2 linked regions of the Spartinivicinus poritis genome follow. The protein of the gene in region 2 binds, or shares a complex with, the protein of the main gene of each other region. Links are inferred from orthologs where the notes say so. Each region holds a gene or a part of one and is shown on either strand. Other genes may lie near its edges. The genes, in order: xseA and ORQ98_RS07525.

Region 1 (3,778 bases), on a different replicon or contig from region 2:
GTCAGTATGGTGAAGGAAAGCTTGGCAATCGCGATTATTTGGTAATTGATACAGGTGGTATCACTGGTAACGAGGAAGGCATTGATGCCATGATGGCTGGTCAGTCGTTGCAAGCGATTGATGAGGCTGATGCAGTGTTATTTCTGGTTGATGCTCGGGCAGGGTTGACTCCAGCTGATGAAATGATTGCCAAGCACTTACGGATACATAATAAGTCTGCTTATTTAGTGGTAAACAAGCTGGACGGTTTAGATGCTGATGCAGCATTGGCAGATTTTTATGAGCTGGGTCTTGCTAATGTCGAAGGTATTGCTGCTGCCCATGGTCGTGGTGTGAAAGCGCTGATTAATAAGGTTTTGGATGAGTTTCCCAAACCTGAAGAATTGACTGAGTTAGCAGAAAGTGCAGAAGGGGTTGAAGAGCAGCAAACAGCTGAAATTGAGCAAGAAGCCCAGGGCATAAAAATAGGTATTGTCGGGCGTCCCAATGTCGGTAAATCTACGTTGGTCAATAGAATGCTGGGTGAGGATCGGGTGGTTGTGTTTGACCATGCAGGCACTACGCGCGATAGCATTTATATTCCTTTTGAACGACAAGAGCAAAAATACACGTTAATTGATACGGCTGGTGTACGTCGTCGTGGCAAAGTCAAAGAGGCCGTTGAAAAGTTTTCTGTTGTTAAAACCTTACAGGCAATTAGTGATGCTAATGTCGTGATTCTGGTTTTAGATGCTAAAGAAGGCTTGGTTGATCAAGACCTACACTTATTGAGTTTTATTTTAGAGTCAGGTCGAGCGGTTGTGATCGCACTGAATAAGTGGGATGGCATGGATACAGAAATGAAAACCCAGGTTAAGGAAGAACTGGAGCGCCGTTTGGGTTTTATTAATTTTGCTCGCATTCACTATATTTCTGCACTCCATGGATCTGGCGTAGGAAATTTATATAAGTCAGTAGAAGAAGCTTATCAAGCAGCAATGAGTCGCTGGTCAACTAACCAACTGACGCGTTTGTTAGAGGATGCAATAGTTGAGCATCAGCCTCCTTTGGTTCGAGGTAATCGCATTAAATTACGTTATGCCCACATGGGAGGAAGTAATCCACCGATTATTGTGATTCATGGTAATCAAACCAGTGAAGTGCCTGCCAGTTATCAGCGCTATTTAGAAAATACTTTCCGCAGGGAATTAAAGATTGTTGGTACGCCAATACGCATTGAGTTTAAAGGTGGCGAAAACCCTTATGCAGGGAAAAAGAATAAGTTATCAGATCGTCAAGTTAATAAGAAAAAACGTCTAATGAAACATGTGAAAAAGGCAGAGCATAAGAAGAAACGTAAGAAAAAAAGCTAGTTACCCTTCGAGTCTGATCATTTAAATAATCGATGATCATAAAAAATTTTTCTTAACTAGGGTGACGCAAAAGGATGTTGAAAAGAAGTTTTGCGTCTGACACGGAATAACAGTTTATTCCTCGCCGCTCTAAAGGCCATCCCTGGCCTTTAGAGCTAAAACTGTTCCCGACAGCGGCGATAGAATACCCTGTTACCCCATATCTGTTAGTTTTTGTGATATTCCCTAGCAAGTCAGCTTTTTGCTTTATTTGGTCTTTAGCGCTCGGCGCTTTGTTGTTTTTTCTACCCGGCAGCTAATTTCCCCATCAGTCAGTAAAGTTGTTAGCTGGTCCCCTGGTTTTACCTCACTATAAGAGCGAATAGCCTGACTCTTATCTTCAGTTAAAGTAATCGAATAACCTCGGCTTAATGTCGCCAATGGACTCACCATTTGTAGTTGTTTGGCTGCGTGCTGCATTTTAAGTTGATTGTTTTTTAGTGCTTGTTGAGTACTGTGGTGTAAGCGATTGGTAAGTAATTGAACGAATTGTTGATACTGCAACAGTTGTTTAGCCGGTGACTGTTGCTGGATGGCATTATGTTGAAGTTTTAGCTGGTTTTTGGCAATAACCAATTTTTTATCCATTGCTTGCTTTAAGCGAATTTCCAAATCATCAAACCGTTGACTTAACTCTTGTAAACGGTGACCAGGGTGACGAAGTCTTTTTTTCAGGCTAGTCAATTGGTGTTGATGAAAAGCAAGTGCATTTTGCAGCTTCTCTTTAAGCAAGTTTTGGTAGTTAGTTATGACAGATAGCCACTCCTGCTGGCTAACGCTACTTAGCATTTCGGCTGCAGCCGAAGGGGTAGGAGCACGCAAGTCAGCCACAAAATCAGCAATCGTAAAATCCACCTCATGGCCAATTGCACTCACGACAGGTATTGAGCAATTATAAATAGCATGGGCGACCACTTCTTCGTTGAAGGGCCACAAGTCTTCTAACGAACCACCACCTCTACCAACAACTAGCACATCACATTGGCCATAGCGTTCAGCCGCTGTAATTGCAGCAACGATTTGTGGTGCAGCTTCTTTGCCCTGAACAGCGGTGGGAAATACGGTAATAGGAATGGCAGGAAAGCGTCTTTTCAGTACTGATAAAATATCATGAATGGCAGCACCAGTCGGAGAGGTAACCACCCCAATATGCTTAGGTAGTTCAGGAATTGGTCGTTTATGTGCTTCCTCAAAAAAGCCCTGTTGTGACAGTTTTTGCTTTAATTGCTCAAATGCCCGTCTCAGTGCACCATCACCAGACTCTTCTAAATACTCAGCGATTAGTTGGTAGTCTCCACGGCCTTCATACAAGCTTACTTTGGCGCGCATTAATACCTGGGTGCCTTCTTCAGGAATAAACCCTAGTAGCTGGTTTTTGTTGCGGAACATGGCGCAGCGAACTTGGGCATTAGCATCTTTTAAGGTGAAGTACCAATGCCCTGATGAGGGAATCGCCAGGTTAGAAATTTCACCTTCTACCCAAATCTGGCCTAAGCTAATTTCCAGCAGTCGGCGTACCTGTTGATTGAGTTGAGAAACGCTCAGCACTTGCCGTTCTGGAGTGGATTGAGAAATATAGGGGTCCGCTGTTGGTATGGTCATAGCAGCCTTAGATGATTTTAAAAGCAGTCGATATTGTTAGTAGTAGCTAAAAAAGCTATACTGGCGGGATTTATTTACCCACCTTGCAAGCCAATACGGTAGACATAGTATGTTGCGCGTTGCCCAAGAAGCCCTAACATTTGACGATGTTTTATTAGTTCCAGGTTACTCTGAAGTATTGCCTAAAGATGTATCCTTAAAAACTCAGCTTACCCGGGAAGTTCAGCTGAATATTCCTCTGGTATCAGCTGCAATGGATACAGTGACGGAATCTCAGCTTGCCATCGCCATGGCCCAAGAGGGCGGTATTGGCATCATTCATAAAAACATGACCATTGCTGATCAGGCTTACCATGTTCGTGCAGTTAAAAAGCATGAAAGTGGCGTGGTAAAAGATCCTATCACGATTGAAGCAGGGGCAACAGTCAGGCAGTTATTAGACCTCACCCGCCAGAATAAAATATCAGGTGTGCCTGTTATGCGAAACGGTGACCTGGTGGGAATAGTTACCAGTCGTGATGTTCGCTTCGTGTTGGATTTGGATACATTAGTCTCTGACATTATGACACCAAAAGAAAAACTGGTGACAGTTAAAGAAGGTGCTGATCCTAACGAAGTACAACAATTGTTACATAAGCATCGCATCGAAAAAGTATTAGTGGTTGATGATAACTTCAATCTCACTGGCATGATGACAGTGAAAGATATCCAAAAGGCTCAAGATTTCCCAAATGCTAGTAAAGATTCTGCAGGCCAATTACGCGTAGGTGCCGCAGTAGGTACTG
Region 2 (14,933 bases):
AACTTAGTGATGGCATGGTAACCAATCGGATCTTCTTCAGCAGGGTTAAAGCCTTTGCCTTTTCGGGTAACAACATGGAGAAATTGAGGGCCTTTCAAGTCTTTAATATTGCTTAAAGTGTGAGTCAGTGTTTCCAGGTCATGGCCATCAATAGGGCCAATATAGTTAAAACCCAGCTCCTCAAATAAAGTACCTGGTACTACCATACCTTTCACATGTTCTTCAGTCCGGCGGGCTAACTCCCAGGCTTTTGGGATGTTGCTTAATACTTTTTTACTGCCTTCCCGCATGGAGTGATACATTTTGCTAGACAGAATTTTAGCAAAGTAGTTAGAAAGCCCACCTACATTATTCGAAATAGACATGTCATTGTCATTGAGAATGACTAGCATATTGGCATTGACATCAGAAGCATGGTTGAGCGCCTCAAAGGCCATGCCTGCGGTTATTGCTCCGTCACCAATGACTGCAATGGATTTTCTGTCTTCACCTTGGAGTTTGGACGCAATAGCCATACCTAAGGCAGCACTGATAGAAGTACTGGAATGTCCAACCCCAAATGTGTCGTATGGGCTTTCAGAGCGCTTGGGAAAACCTGCCAGGCCATCCTTTTGGCGAAGGGTATCCATCAACTGACGCCTACCAGTCAGTAGCTTGTGGGGGTAGGCTTGGTGACCTACATCCCATACTAGCCGGTCGTATGGAGTATTAAACACATAATGAAGGGCAACGGTGAGCTCAATGACTCCCAACCCAGCGCCAAAGTGCCCGCCAGTCTGGCCAACACAAAAAAGTAAGTATTCTCGAAGTTCTTTTACAAGTTGCGGCAGTTGTTCTTCAGATAGTTTGCGTAAATGTTCTGGCAAATCCACCTGATTCAAAAGTGGTGTAGCTGGTTTTGTTAGAGGAATCTCATTAAACATTGACATGCAAACTCATTCTAAAATGGGGATGAGCTCAGGCTTTTAGCAGGTAATGCTGACAAGTACTTTATACTGCACTAGTGGTACATCGATAATGTAAGTAAGGGGCACCACTAGCACCCTGTGACCCAAAGCGGGGTATTTTACCTGAACTATGAATTTTTGACCATTTCAACAGGGTTTGTTCTAGCTGGAACACTTCTCCAATTTGCAGAAAAGTTGAAGGTGCTAATGGGATTGCAGCCTCCATTGGTGGTAATCACTACAGCTAATATCTCTGATATCAGGCTATGTAATCAAGATAGTGCTTTGTTAGTGATTCCTTTGGATAATCAATAATGCCAGTTGCCTAAGAGGAGCAGCTGCTTGGCCTAGTGGTTTTAAAATAGCCAGTGCCTCATCTGTTAGTTGTTGGGCCTTTTGTTTAGCTTGTGATAAGCCCATTATGGCTGGATAGGTAGGCTTGTCATTAGCAATATCTGCTCCCTGGGTTTTACCTAAGGTTTCAGTATCAGACTCAATATCTAAAATGTCATCCTGAATTTGAAAAGCAAGCCCTACGGCATCTGCAAACTGACCTAGCTGCTGCCAGGTAGTTTCATCTACTTGGTTGCTAGCCAGTGCGCCCAAATGGATACTGGCTTTGATGAGCGCCCCAGTTTTGCAGTGATGCATTTTTTCAAGCTGCTCAAGCGAGAGTTGTTTACCAACAGAGCATAAGTCAATTGACTGGCCTGCAACCATCCCATTCATGCCGGCTGCTTGTGCTAAGACCTGAACCTGCTTGAGTCTAGCAGAGGATGATAGGGTGCAACCTGGAAACCAGTCATGGGTAGCCAATGTTTCAAAGGCTAATGCCTGGAGTGCATCACCTGCAAGAATGGCGGTGGCCTCATCAAAAGCAATATGGCAAGTGGGTTGGCCTCGACGTAGCGAGTCATCATCCATTGCGGGCAGGTCATCATGAATGAGTGAGTAGGTATGGATGCACTCAATGGCTATCGCAGCTGGGTCAGCGCTCTCCAGGTTGCCACCTAACCCAAGACATGTTGCATAAGTGAGTAATGGACGAAGGCGCTTCCCACCTTGGGTTAAGCTATAGTTAATCGCTTTTTTTAAGTAGGGCGCTGTATTGGGGTGGCTACTGATAAGGTTATCAAGCAACTGGTTGGTTCGCTGTTGTAGTTCAACAAGTTGCTTTTGCTGCGACATCATAATAGCTAACTACTCTTCTGTATCAAATGGCTCAATGGTTTGTAGGCCATTTTTTTCAAGCAATACATTCACTTTTTGTTCTGCTTTGGTTAGAGCCTGCTGGCATTCACGAGTGAGCTTAATACCTTGTTCAAAAGCTTGTAATGAATCTTCTAAGGAAAGTTCACCTGATTCAAGTTGTTCGACTAGTGTTTCCAGCTCGGTCAGCGATTTCTCAAATGAGATTGAGGCTTTTTTTCTAGCCATAGATATGCTCCCCCTGTTGATGGTTGGCAACAGTACCGAACCCTGCTTTGCCGGTCAATGGGGTGCGTTTTTTAAGAAACTGACTAGACTTTGAAACTGGGGCATCTCTACAAACTTTCAACCTTATAAATTAAGGAGTGTACCGGTGGATCTTGCGACACTGGTAGGGCTACTTGGCGCATTTGGTATCGTGTTGGCGGCGATGGTGCTAGGCGGTTCGGTGCTGGTATTTGTTAACGTACCCTCACTGCTAATAGTTATCGTAGGCAGTATTTTTGCCGTTTTAATGAAGTTTACTTTAAAGCAATTTTTAAGTGCTTTTGGTGTGCTGGGTAAGTCGTTTAAATTTAATTCTGTCGACTTAAATGTGTTGATGGAACAGATTATCGATCTGGCTGAAACGGCACGGAAAGGTGGCTTACTGGCACTTGAAGATAAGCAAGTTGAACATGAGTTTTTGCAAAAGGGTATTCAAATGCTGGTGGATGGCCATGACCCTGAAGTGGTTAAGGCTGTGCTTTCCAAGGATATGCGACTAGCGATTGCTCGCCATGAACTAGGCTCAAAAATATTTACTGCTTTGGGCGATGTAGGCCCAGCTATGGGAATGATTGGTACCTTAGTCGGTTTGGTGCAGATGTTATCCAATATGTCTGATCCTAAGTCAATTGGGCCTGCTATGGCTGTTGCACTGTTAACTACTTTATATGGCGCAATGCTGGCTACCATGTTTGCTCTGCCTATAGCTGACAAGCTGTCTATTCGTCGAGATGAAGAAGCCTTAAGTAAGTCACTCATTATTGATGCGCTGCTAGCTATACAAGAAGGACAAAACCCCCGAGTGATTCAAACCATGCTGAAAACTTATCTGCCTGAAGGAGTGCGTGGCTCTGAGGAAGGCTGAAAGGTTAAGCTATGGCTGATGATAATGAAGAGTGCGAATGCCCGCCGTGCCCGGCCGGGATACCTGCTTGGGTAATGACATTTGCTGACCTGATGTCATTGCTGATGTGCTTTTTTGTCTTATTACTCTCATTCTCTGAAATGGATATTAAAAAATACAAGCAAATTGCGGGTTCCATGGCCAGTGCATTCGGTGTGCAGAATATTATTAAGCAAAAAGATATTCCCAAGGGTACCAGTGTTATTCAGCAAGAGTTCAGCCCTGGGCGTCCTGAGCCTACCCCACTCAATATCGTTCAACAACATACGACAGATATAACCAAGCAAGAGTTGGAGGCTAGTGCTGAACAATTTGAGGCTGCTGATGGTGTTCAGAATGAAAAATTTCAAGAGTTGATTGAAATTATGCAGGAGTTGCAAGATGAGTTGGATCAGGAGGCTATGAAACTGGCCAACTCACTTCAGGAAGAAATTGATAAAGGGAATATTGAGGTAGAAACCAAAGGACGAAAAATAGTGATTCGGGTTCAAGAGAAAGGCTCTTTTCCTTCAGGCTCTGCAGAGTTGCAGTTAGACTTTATTCCTGTGATGGCCAAAATAGCCAATGTGCTTTCTCAGCATACCGGCAGTATTTCTGTCGAAGGGCATACTGACTCAATTCCAATCGATACAGAAGAATTCCCATCGAACTGGGCGCTTGCATCAGCTAGAGCGGTTTCTGTGGCGCATGAGTTGATGGCAGACTCTCGAATGGATCAAAGCCGGTTTCAAATTAAAGGCCTGGCTGATACTCGGCCTCTGGTGGATAACGAAACACCAAGCAATCGGGCAAAAAATCGTCGAGTAGAAATTGTTATAAAACAGGGAGAGGATAAAGAGCTAAAAGATGGCTTGAATGAGTTAAAAGCAGAAGATAAGGATCTATTTGAAAAACTACAGGAAAAAGAGCCTGACTTTTTCTTAACGCCAGATGAGATTTTTTAACTGAGATTTAGGACGATGGAAGAGCGCCGCCGTTTTTTTCGCATAGATGATAAAGTGGGCCTTCGTTTTAAGGTGGTTACTGAGCAAGAATGGGAACAGTTTAAAGAAACAGGTGGTGCACCTATTGTTGACTCGCAAGCGGTACCTTGCCCTGGTCTCGAGCAGCAACTGACTGAGGCTATTGATAGTTTAAGACAGGTTTCAGTAGAAGCTGCTGATGTAGCCTGGTTACTAAATGCCAAAATAAACGGTTTGGTTGAGCTAATTGCTACAGATACCACGCTGCCTGATTTGATTAAGTCAATGGATGTGAATATCAGTGCTTGTGGTATGGCATTTCGAACAATGAAATCTTTGCAGCAAGATCAACTGTTGTATTTAGAAGTTACTTTAAAACAACAAGAACAACCTTTAATCGCACTGGCAAAGGTAGTGAGCTGTAGTGACCTTGAAGAGACAGAGAGTCTTGAGCAGTTTTTGGTGAGAGTGGACTTTTGCGATATTGAGCCAGATGCTCAGGAGTTATTGATTCAATACGTAGTCAAACAACAAGGGCAGCTGTTAAAACAAAAAAAACAGCGTAAATGAAGACCATAAAAAAAGACCCAATAACATCTGCTATTGGGTCTTGTAAATAAGACAGCTTTTCTACTTAACTAGTCTTTTTTGTTCCACACATTTGGATCCATAGTGCGATCCAAGAATGGGAATTTCTTACGATCGAATACAGGCTTCTTGTTAGCCCTCAATTGCTCGTCAAAATCTTTCAATACTGTAAACGCAATCTTCGACAGCAGTAAGATGGCAACAATGTTAATGATAGCCATTACACCCATGGACAAGTCCGCCATATTCCAAACCAGGCTTACTTTTGCTACAGCACCAAATAGGATCATACCAAGTACAACTATGCGGTAAGCAAACAGTAAAGCTTTGCTTTCCTTGATAAACATCAAGTTAGTTTCACCATAGTAATAGTTTGCAACGATAGATGTGAAAGCAAACAATAAAATAGCGAAGGCGATAAAGTAGCTACCCCAGGTGCCAACATGCTCAGTAAGGGCCTGTTGAGTTAGGTTAGAGCCACTTAGCTCACTACCGGGTACCAGTTGATTAGACAGCAGCACGATAGCGGCAGTCGCTGTACAGATAACAATAGTATCAATGAATACACCCATCATTGACACAATCCCTTGAGTCGCTGGGTGAGGTGGATTTGGGCTAGCAACAGCAGCAGCGTTTGGTGCACTACCCATACCTGCTTCGTTAGAGAACAAACCGCGCTTCAGACCGTTCATAAAGGCTTCTTTAATCATCCACCCGGCAGCACCACCTGCAGCACTTTCCAATTTGAAAGCATGGTCGAAGATAGTAGAAAACACGCCAGGTAGTTTATCGATATTCATGAAGATAACGACTAGCGCTATTAGCAGGTAAAGCAGAGCCATAAAAGGCACACAATATTCTGCAAAACGGGCAATAGAGCGGATGCCGCCAAAAATCACGATAGCCGCAACAATGATAATGGCGAAGCCAATGTAGTAGTCAACAAACTTGATGTCGCCTGCATTGAATGCTGTTTGCATCGCTGCTGAGATAGTGTTTGACTGAACTGCGTTGAACACCAGGCCAAATGCAATAATCAAACTGATCGCAAATGCAATGCCTAGCCAGCGCTGGCCAAGACCTTTTTGGATGTAGTAGGCAGGGCCTCCACGGAAAGTGCCATCGCCACTGTCAGTTTTGTAGACTTGGGCCAGGGTACATTCAATAAAACTGGTAGCCATACCAAGCAGGGCGATTACCCACATCCAAAAAATAGCGCCTGGACCACCTGCATAGATAGCTGTTGCTACCCCAGCTAGGTTTCCTGTGCCTACTCGTGCTGCTAAGCTGGTACAAAATGCTTGGAAGGAGGAAATGTTGCCATCACTACTTTGGCGGCTGCTAAACAAGGCTTTAGCTGAATAACCAAACCGTCTGATTTGAATAAAGCCTGAAAAAACTGTGAAATAAATCCCTGCAGCTAATAGCAACCAAATCAGAAGGTTACCCCAGATAAGGCCGTTACCGGCGTCAACAAAGCTGCTAAGCGCTTGTTCCAAAGCTTCAAGGCTGGTCACTGTTTCTGTTGTACTCATACTGCATACCTTTGTTTTACTACTTAAGTTGGCGATGCATAGTGACATTGCCGATAAGACATACATAAGGAGGCGAAGCATAATGGTGGTAAATCGCTTTTTAAATAGTACTTATACGTAGTGACATGAAATTAAAAATATGGCGGATGAGGCTTGTGAGGTATAATTTGATAGTGCCAGACATTAAGACAGAAAAAAGTTAACTTATTGAAATATAATAACTTATTGTTTAATTTTGATGCTGAAATTTATACTGTCAGACTACATATGCTTTGTATCTAACAAGTGTTTTAATATAGAAACATTTTTTTTGAAAATGTTTGAAATGTGATCTATATGAGGGGCGGAATACGCTTCTTAAGGCCTTCAGTTTGTTTTGTAGATAAATAAGTTCAACAAACTCAGTATAACTACCTATCTGTATGTGAACTTAGATGCTTAGTCAGGCCTGGCTATTTAGTCAGAATGTCTGAAACTTGAGTAAGAAGAGACTTATTCAGATAAGGTAATCATTACCAAGCTTGAATAATTATAGTACAGAACAAATATTGGCATGCTGGTGTCATTAGATAGCGGTTATTGATGAGTTTTTAGTGAGCGTCTTACTGGCGCTATGGGCTTAAGGAAATGCCTGAATGGGTAAAATAGCAAAGAACGCTACTAGAAGTATGATCTTTATCGCTATAATTGTTGAATAGACTGCAATGCTAAAGCTCTACCTCTCACACAGTCAGGTCGATATAGAGGATGTCAACGTCTAAACGGTTTCAAGTATTTGTTAGTTCTACCTATCGTGATTTGGTAGATGAGCGCCAGCAGGTGTTTCTCGCCCTACTTGGGTTGGGTTGTATTCCTGTCGGGCCTGAATTTATCCCAGGGTTTGATAATGATAGCGACGATTGCTGGCCAAAGGTGCGTCAGCAAATTGATGAAAGCGACTATGTTGTTTTGTTGCTCTCTGGGCGCTATGGCACTTTAACTCAAAGTGGGATTAGCTTTTTGCATCGTGAGTATACCTATGCAAATACGTTAAAGAAGCCGATTTTGTGCTTTATCCGGGATCCACGCTATCCGCTCGCGCCTAATAAAAAAGAAAGAACGGCTGATGGTGTCGCCCGTTTTAGGGTGTTTCGTGAGTCTTTGCAGAAGCATGAGCACTTATCTTGGGATACCACTGACAGCTTAATCATGTCACTGCGTCAATATTTGCCACAGTTTATGGATAAGCACGAGGCTGTTGGCTGGGTAAGAGCTAATGCGCTACCAGAGCAACAAGGTCAGCAAACAGCAAAGATGAGCTTTTCTGAGCAACTGACTGAGTTACAGGAAGTAAAAAATGCATTGAACTATCCTGACATGCTACAGCAAAACCGCTCTGTTGCCTTACTTAAGCAGTCTGTTGAGCTAACTTATATTTGTAATATTTATATTCAGGGTAACTGCAAGTTGATTACTGAAAAGGCTTCGTTACTTTGGCAGGATATTTTTACAGCGTTTGTTAATCATATGCAGCAAAGCGCCTCTGAAGATAGGATCAAGCAATCATTAGCGCACTTTTTGGAAGAGCGTTTCGCTAACACAATTTATGAACAAAATCAGGAAGTTCATGCAATTAATGACTTCCAGTTTACTGACACTTCTCTGCGAATGATTCGCTTGCATCTACGGCGAATGGGGTTGATTCGGAAGGATACCTTGCGCTCAAGTCGGACTCGCTCTGTTTGGCAGCTGACTCCAATTGGTCGCAAGGCACTGCAGGATTTGTCAGTGGTGGAAACCATGAAATCCTAAGTTATACATCAGCTATATTATAGTGATTCTCCTCTGAGATTGAGCACAACCTCCTGTAACTTATCTGCGGAGACGGCCTCTGGTTGAATTAAGTCTCCAGTTATTACTGACACTTTGGACCAAAAGCGTTTTGGGCGCTTCGTCAGGGCATGGCCTCCTTTATGGCTGAAAAAGCTACCCCATAAACCGCGTAATGCCATTGGGATGACGGGGACTGGATCGCGTTCGATAATTTTTTCGATGCCCTTTTTAAACTCATTAATTTCACCGTCTTTGGTGAGTTTACCTTCAGGGAAAATACATACTAGCTCCCCTTTTTTGAGGGCTTCAGAAATATGATCAAACGCAGTATTAAAGGCATCAGGATTTTGGTGGCGCGAAGTAATCGGAATTGCTTTAGCAACTCGAAAAATAAAATTCAGTACTGGTAGATCATAAATAGGCTTATACATCACAAAGCGGACGGGCCGGTGACAGGTGCCTGCTAGTAAGAGTGCATCTACATAACTGACATGGTTGCAGACAATCACACCAGGGCCTTCATCAGGTATTTTACTGATGTTCTCACTGCGAACGCGGTACATGGTGTGAGTGAGTATGTAGATTAAAAAACGCATGGCGAATTCAGGTACGGTTGAGTATACATACACTGCTACGACTGCATTCAGTAAAGCCAATACCAGAAAAAACTGAGTGATTGTAAGTCCTGCAACGCCAATAAATAAAATGCCGGATAATGCGCTCACCACCATAAACATCGAGTTGATAATATTGTTAGCAGCAATTACCTGGGCTCGGTATTCCTCTGGGGTGCGGTGTTGTATCAAGGCATACAAAGGTACGATAAACAGACCGCCAAAAAAGCCTATTAAGGTCATGTCAATCAGCACACGATAGTTGCTGCCGGTTTGGAAGAACTCTGTAAAGCTTAACAGTACTGCTGAATTGCTTGGTTGTGTGGCAAAAAATAAATCAACCCCAAAAATAGTTAAGCCAATACTACCAATAGGTACAATGCCAATTTCAATCTTGTGACCAGACAAGCGCTCGCAAGACATTGAGCCTAAGCCAATGCCAATAGAGAAGGCAGCCAGCAAACAGGTGACTACCCCTTCAGCACCACGCAATATTTCTTCAGTGAAATTAGGTAGTTGAGTTAAATAAGCCGCGCCTAAAAACCAAAACCAGCTAATAGCCATAATTGACAGAAATACTGAATGAGACTGCTTAGCTTGTTTGATGATGCGCCAGGCTTCGGTAACTGGGTTCCAGCTGATTTTTAGAGAAGGGGCGCTGGCAGGTGCTTCAGGGATTTCACGACTGCAAATATAACCAATAATGGCAAATACAATGACGGATATAGAGATCCAAGTAGATGACATTTCTAAACTGGCCAATAAACCACCGGCAATAGTGCCAAACAAAATGGCGAGGAAAGTACCCATTTCAACAAAGGCATTGCCACCTACTAACTCATCTTCATATAGGTGTTGAGGAATAATGGCGTATTTGACCGGGCCAAAAAAAGCAGATTGGGTACCCATTAAGAACAGGATAAACAACAGTAACCAAAGATTATTAAAATAAAAGGCAACGGCAGCGGTAAGCATAATGCATATTTCAAGGATTTTAACTCGCCGGATAATTTGCGATTTTTCATATTTATCAGCTATTTGTCCTGCCAAAGCTGAAAACAAAAAGAAGGGTAAAATAAACAAGCCAACAGCTGTGTTAATTAAAATGTCTTCAGAAATTGATGCAGTCTGATTACCAAATTGAGAAATATTGAAAGTGACTAAAAAAACCAAAGAGTTTTTAAAGATATTGTCATTAAAGGCACCAAAAAACTGGGTAAGAAAGAAGGGCAAAAAGCGCCGCCGCTTCAATAAGCCAAACTGACTTTTTTCCTCATTAGGGTGCATGGTTACTACTCCTTTATGCTTATCAGGGGTGCCTTAGCTGGTGAGCCCTGCTAAAAAATGATGTATTAATTGTTCTAGCATGTATTCGGCGCTTGTTGTATTGCTAATAAACAACTTATCACCTAATGCCAAGCTGGTGATGCCGTGAACACTGCCCCAAAGTGTGCGTGCGGTAAGCTGAATCTCTTCTGTTGACTTATTAGGACAGAGTTGAGCTAGTTGATCTTCAACTAGTTGAAAGAGTCGGTTTATCTTTTGTTGATGCCACTCTGGTACAAGCTCATCGTTAGACATTTTGTGGGTAAAGACTAAAGTCCAGTGGTTGGGTTCGGTCACTGCAAATTGTAAGTAACATTTAGCGAGCGTACCGATAGCTTTTTCAGGTGACTGATCATTTTGAGAACAACTATTGGTCAATTGCTTATATAGTCGGTCTAGCGTTCGACCATTGACCTGTAGCAGCATATCGTTTTGATGCTGAAACAAGGTGTATAGAGTGCCAGGTGTGTAGTTGATAATAGTGGCGATCTTTCGTACAGAAAGCTTGTCTGCAGGCAGTTCATCAAGTAACTGCTCAATTGCACTTAAAACCATTTCCTTGATTTGTTCCTGGGTATGTTCGTGTCTTCTTGCCATAACTCTGCTTTGGGTTGGAGTGGTTACTCCAATCAACTACTCTAATTGAACGATGTTCAATTAGAGTAGTTGATTTAATCGATCGATACAAGCTCGAATAGCAAGTAAGTATGGGCTTGATGGTTCGAACGTTTTTTATTATTAAAACTTATAGAAAATTTTATATTTATAGTTTTTATTGATTATATTTGGATAAGGCTGATCTGAAGTAAACTGACACATTAAAGTCACAGCTACTATAGTAAAGCATAGGTTTGTATTACAGAGACTGCTTTGATGAGTATTCAGTTAGGTGCAGTACTAATCAGTTTCTTTATAAAGTGTAGTGTGGTGTACGCATCTTCATTAAATGTCACAGTGCCTGTACTGTCTTATCGAGCAGCTGCATTTGATTACCAGTATCGATTACTTGAGTTTGCTTTGGAGAAGTCTGGTTATCAATATCAATTAAAAAAAGTAACACTTGATACATCTCAGGCTCGCCTAGAAACAATGTTAAATAAAGGTGATCAGGTCAATGTATATTGGATGGGGACTTCTATAGAAAAAGAAAAACAGTTGATTCCAGTACGTATACCGATACTTCGAGGCTTGCTTGGGCATAGAGTATTTATTATCCATAAAAAAGATCAGGAACGATTTAATCAGATTAAAACAATAGATGATCTAAAAAAAATGGTTGCAGTGCAGGGAATTGGCTGGTCAGATATCAAAATTCTTAAAAATGCCAGCCTTAAAACAATAGCTAGAAAATATAAAACCATTTTTGATATTATTAATGCTGGGGACAGGGTTGATTACTTTCCAAGAGGTGTGAATGAAGCTTGGGATGAAGTAGAGCAGTTTAAAACAACTAGCCCTAATATAACAGTTGAGTCTAAAATTTTACTTGTTTATCCTTTTGCAATATTTTTCTTTGTCAGTCCTAATCATCCTGAAATTGCTCAGGCACTAACGAAAGGGTTAAAAAAAGCTTATAAAGACGGTAGCTTTATGGGATTTTTCAGTGGTCACCCGAGTATTGTTGCTTTGTTTGAGAAGGCCAATATTGAGGGACGGTTGAAACTTGTGATTAATAATCCTTTAATGAGCCAGGAAACCATGTCGATACCCGGTGAATACTGGCATACAAAGCAGCAGTGATCAGGTTATAAACTTGATGCAATAGGTAAAATGCTAATGAGAGTTAGTTAGCGGTGTCAGATAGTCATGTTAATATGGAAAAAACTAACTAGACGAAATTCTTTAGCCGCAAAATCTTTGGCACGTATTCTATTAATTAGCTCCATCGTTACTCTATTTGTTATTTGTGCGCAAGTTTACTCTGATTATAATGCAGATATAAGTGCTATAGACGAACGATTGAGAAATATTGAGCGAAGCTATTTAACAGCAATTGGTGAGCAAGTTTGGAATTATGACATCGATACGCTGAACGGTTTGCTTGAGGGGATTGCACAACTACCTGATATTTCATCGGTTAAGTTTGTTGCTGAAGATGGAGCAGAGTATTCGAAGCAAAATACTGGTGGGGTTAGATACCCTAAAGCAAAAACATTTAAAATTAATTATGAGGTGGAAGGAAAAATAAACTCCTTAGGTGAGCTTACCGTTGTTGTCGATTTACAGAGAGTTTATCAGCGGCTAATTGATCGATCAGTATTTATTTTGGTTTCGCAGTTTTTTAAGACATTTTTAGTGTCAACTTTTATTCTTATTATTATTTATTACTTAATTGTGCTAAGGATCAATAAGGTTATTCATTTTGCATCCTCATTCTCGTTGAATGATATGAATGATATTGATATGAAAGACTTTCATGCTGAGAATATTAAAGGTGATGATGAATTATCTGAGTTATTTAGAACGATTGCCAAAATGAAAAAGCAGTTGGAGGAAGAAGTAAAACAAAAAGAAGAAAATCAGCAAAAATTATTTCAACAAGCAAACTTTGACTCATTAACCAAGCTGGTTAATAGAAAGTGTGCGCTTGATCGGCTTGAGTTACTGTTAGCACAGTCAAAGCGGTATAGTAATTCATTAGGTGTTATCTATTTAGATATCGACCACTTTAAGGATATTAACGACTCATTAGGACATGATGCAGGCGATAGTTTACTAATTGAAGCGGCAGATCGCATTAGAAATACTATCCGGCAAGAAGATATAGCCTGTCGATTGGGAGATGATGAGTTCTTGCTGGTATTAACCAGCTTAAAAACACCTAATGCGATTGAAGTGGTGATTGAAAAGCTGAAGATGAGTTTTGTAAAGTCTATCGATATTTCCGGAAACCCAATTTATGTTACTTTGAGTATTGGTATTTCAATATACCCTACAGACGGTAATACGGTGCAAGAATTAATTAAAAATGCCGATGCGGCATTATATACTGCTAAAGCAGCAGGTAGAAACTGCCATAAATATTTTGAGCCAAAAATGAACTCTTGGGCTAAGCAGCGTTTAGAAATTAGTTCAAGATTGCGTAAAGCAATATCTGATAATGAGTTTACTATTCATTATCAGCCATTGTTATGTATGAAAACGAATAAAGTGGTAGGTGGAGAAGCATTAATTAGATGGTTTAATAAAGAGGAGGGAATAACGCCACCTGATAGGTTTATCCCTTTATCTGAAGAAAATGGCTTGATTGTACGTATAGGTGATCAGGTGACGGAAATGGTATTTGCAACGGTTGTTAGGTGGAGTTTGTACTGGGAGGAAGGGTTTAGAATTGCACTTAATATTTCAGCTAGAGAGTTGCAAGAAGCCGATTTTGTTGATCGCCTTACGCAGCAAATAAAAAAATATAGTGTTAAAAAATCGGCAATAGAAATTGAAGTGACGGAGAGATTGCTGCTTGATAATAGATCCCAGTCAGTTGATAATTTATTAAAATTATCTTCACTTGGTATTCGACTGTCACTGGATGATTTTGGTACGGGGTATTCTTCATTAAGTTATTTACAGAAATACCCATTCAGTACGTTAAAGTTAGACCGATCCTTTTTAAGGTTGGTCCCTCATAATAAGAAAAGCGCTGCCTTGTCTTCTTCAATTATTCAGCTGGCTCACAGCTTAGGCTTTGAAGTGATTGCCGAAGGGGTTGAAACCCAAGAACAGTATGAATTTCTCAAAGCAGAAGGCTGTGATATTGCACAAGGCTATTTTATTGCCAAACCGATGAGTGTTGAAGAGTTTGAAATCTGGATGGATCAGAGCGGTGGATACGTCCATATAGAACCAGATGAAAAAAAACCTAAAAAACGAGCTAATAGCTGAATTTTTATTATTTGGTTGAGTTTTACTCTGCTGTTGCCTAGTTTTGATGATTAATAGTTTGCAAACCTGCTTTCCCCTCCGTTTTTTACCAATCTGTAACACGTTTATGACCATATCAGCAAGAATGGAACAACTGTTTAATTTTGTGGTCTCTTATACCTTAAGGAGTTGATTTCAGTAGCGGGCTTAGGTTAATACTATTCGCTCAGGTAGTCGGGCTAATTGAGGTTAGAGCTTTATGTATTAGGGTAGAGTGTTAACAGCCCCTAAGCTAATAAAGTGAGTGACTAGATGTATTAAACTTGAATGATCTATTGGTAATACAACAGCACAACTAAAGATATATAATGAAAAAGCTTACTTATCTTATTCTCTTCATTATTAGTGGAACCATACTACTGGTAGCTTGTGCAAACAAACCAGTGGGTGTTGCTTTTAAGCCTTCGTCTGCTTTGCCCGGATATAAGCAGTCAAGCTTTAGCCTTTATCTATACCCATAACGAATCATTTTTAGGTGTAACTGAGTACCTAATCTGCAAACTCAGCTAATCCATTACCCATGATTGAAAAAATCTCTTCATAATATTTATCTTGATTTCGGAAGAAATTTTCACAGGCTTTTTTAAATGTATTATATTTCTCATAGTAGCGATTATATAGAACGTTCTTTCTGAACACTCGCCATAAACGCTCTATTAAATTTAACTCCGGTGAGTAAGCGGGTAGGAATACTAGTTTTATCCTAGACGTTTTTAGCCAGTCTTGCACAGTGACTGAGTAATGATACCTCGCATTATCAGCTATCACATAAATCGTTTTAGCTTGTGGATACACGCTTTCCAAATAGTTAAAAAGATCAATGGTTGAATCTGCATTAACATTGTCTTCGC

What was found.
Region 1: the proteins of ORQ98_RS07525 (region 2) and xseA are in contact, whole or in part, in a cryo-EM structure (PDB 8TXR), measured with the Escherichia coli proteins. The link is inferred for Spartinivicinus poritis from one-to-one orthologs.

The regions. Positions count from the first base shown.
Region 1 is NZ_JAPMOU010000001.1:185,447-189,224, reverse strand. Bases 797-3,778 are described here. They hold xseA (exodeoxyribonuclease VII large subunit), read right to left. Parts: upstream 2,994-3,778; coding sequence 1,599-2,993; downstream 797-1,598. Other genes in these bases: guaB (IMP dehydrogenase), read left to right, coding at 3,103-3,778; der (ribosome biogenesis GTPase Der), read left to right, coding at 797-1,352. In the rest of the region: more of der, read left to right, coding at 1-796. UniProt on the Escherichia coli protein: Bidirectionally degrades single-stranded DNA into large acid-insoluble oligonucleotides, which are then degraded further into small acid-soluble oligonucleotides.
Region 2 is NZ_JAPMOU010000007.1:62-14,994, reverse strand. Bases 767-3,696 are described here. They hold ORQ98_RS07525 (exodeoxyribonuclease VII small subunit), read right to left. Parts: upstream 2,385-3,696; coding sequence 2,148-2,384; downstream 767-2,147. Other genes in these bases: ORQ98_RS07515 (flagellar motor protein MotB), read left to right, coding at 3,300-3,696; pomA (flagellar motor protein PomA), read left to right, coding at 2,530-3,288; ispA ((2E,6E)-farnesyl diphosphate synthase), read right to left, coding at 1,236-2,138; dxs (1-deoxy-D-xylulose-5-phosphate synthase), read right to left, coding at 767-929. Outside these bases: more of dxs, read right to left, coding at 1-766; more of ORQ98_RS07515, read left to right, coding at 3,697-4,271; ORQ98_RS07510 (PilZ domain-containing protein), read left to right, coding at 4,287-4,859; ORQ98_RS07505 (alanine/glycine:cation symporter family protein), read right to left, coding at 4,928-6,412; ORQ98_RS07500 (DUF4062 domain-containing protein), read left to right, coding at 7,160-8,203; ORQ98_RS07495 (MFS transporter), read right to left, coding at 8,221-10,125; ORQ98_RS07490 (TetR/AcrR family transcriptional regulator), read right to left, coding at 10,159-10,761; ORQ98_RS07485 (type 2 periplasmic-binding domain-containing protein), read left to right, coding at 11,038-11,904; ORQ98_RS07480 (bifunctional diguanylate cyclase/phosphodiesterase), read left to right, coding at 11,971-14,043. UniProt on the Escherichia coli protein: Bidirectionally degrades single-stranded DNA into large acid-insoluble oligonucleotides, which are then degraded further into small acid-soluble oligonucleotides.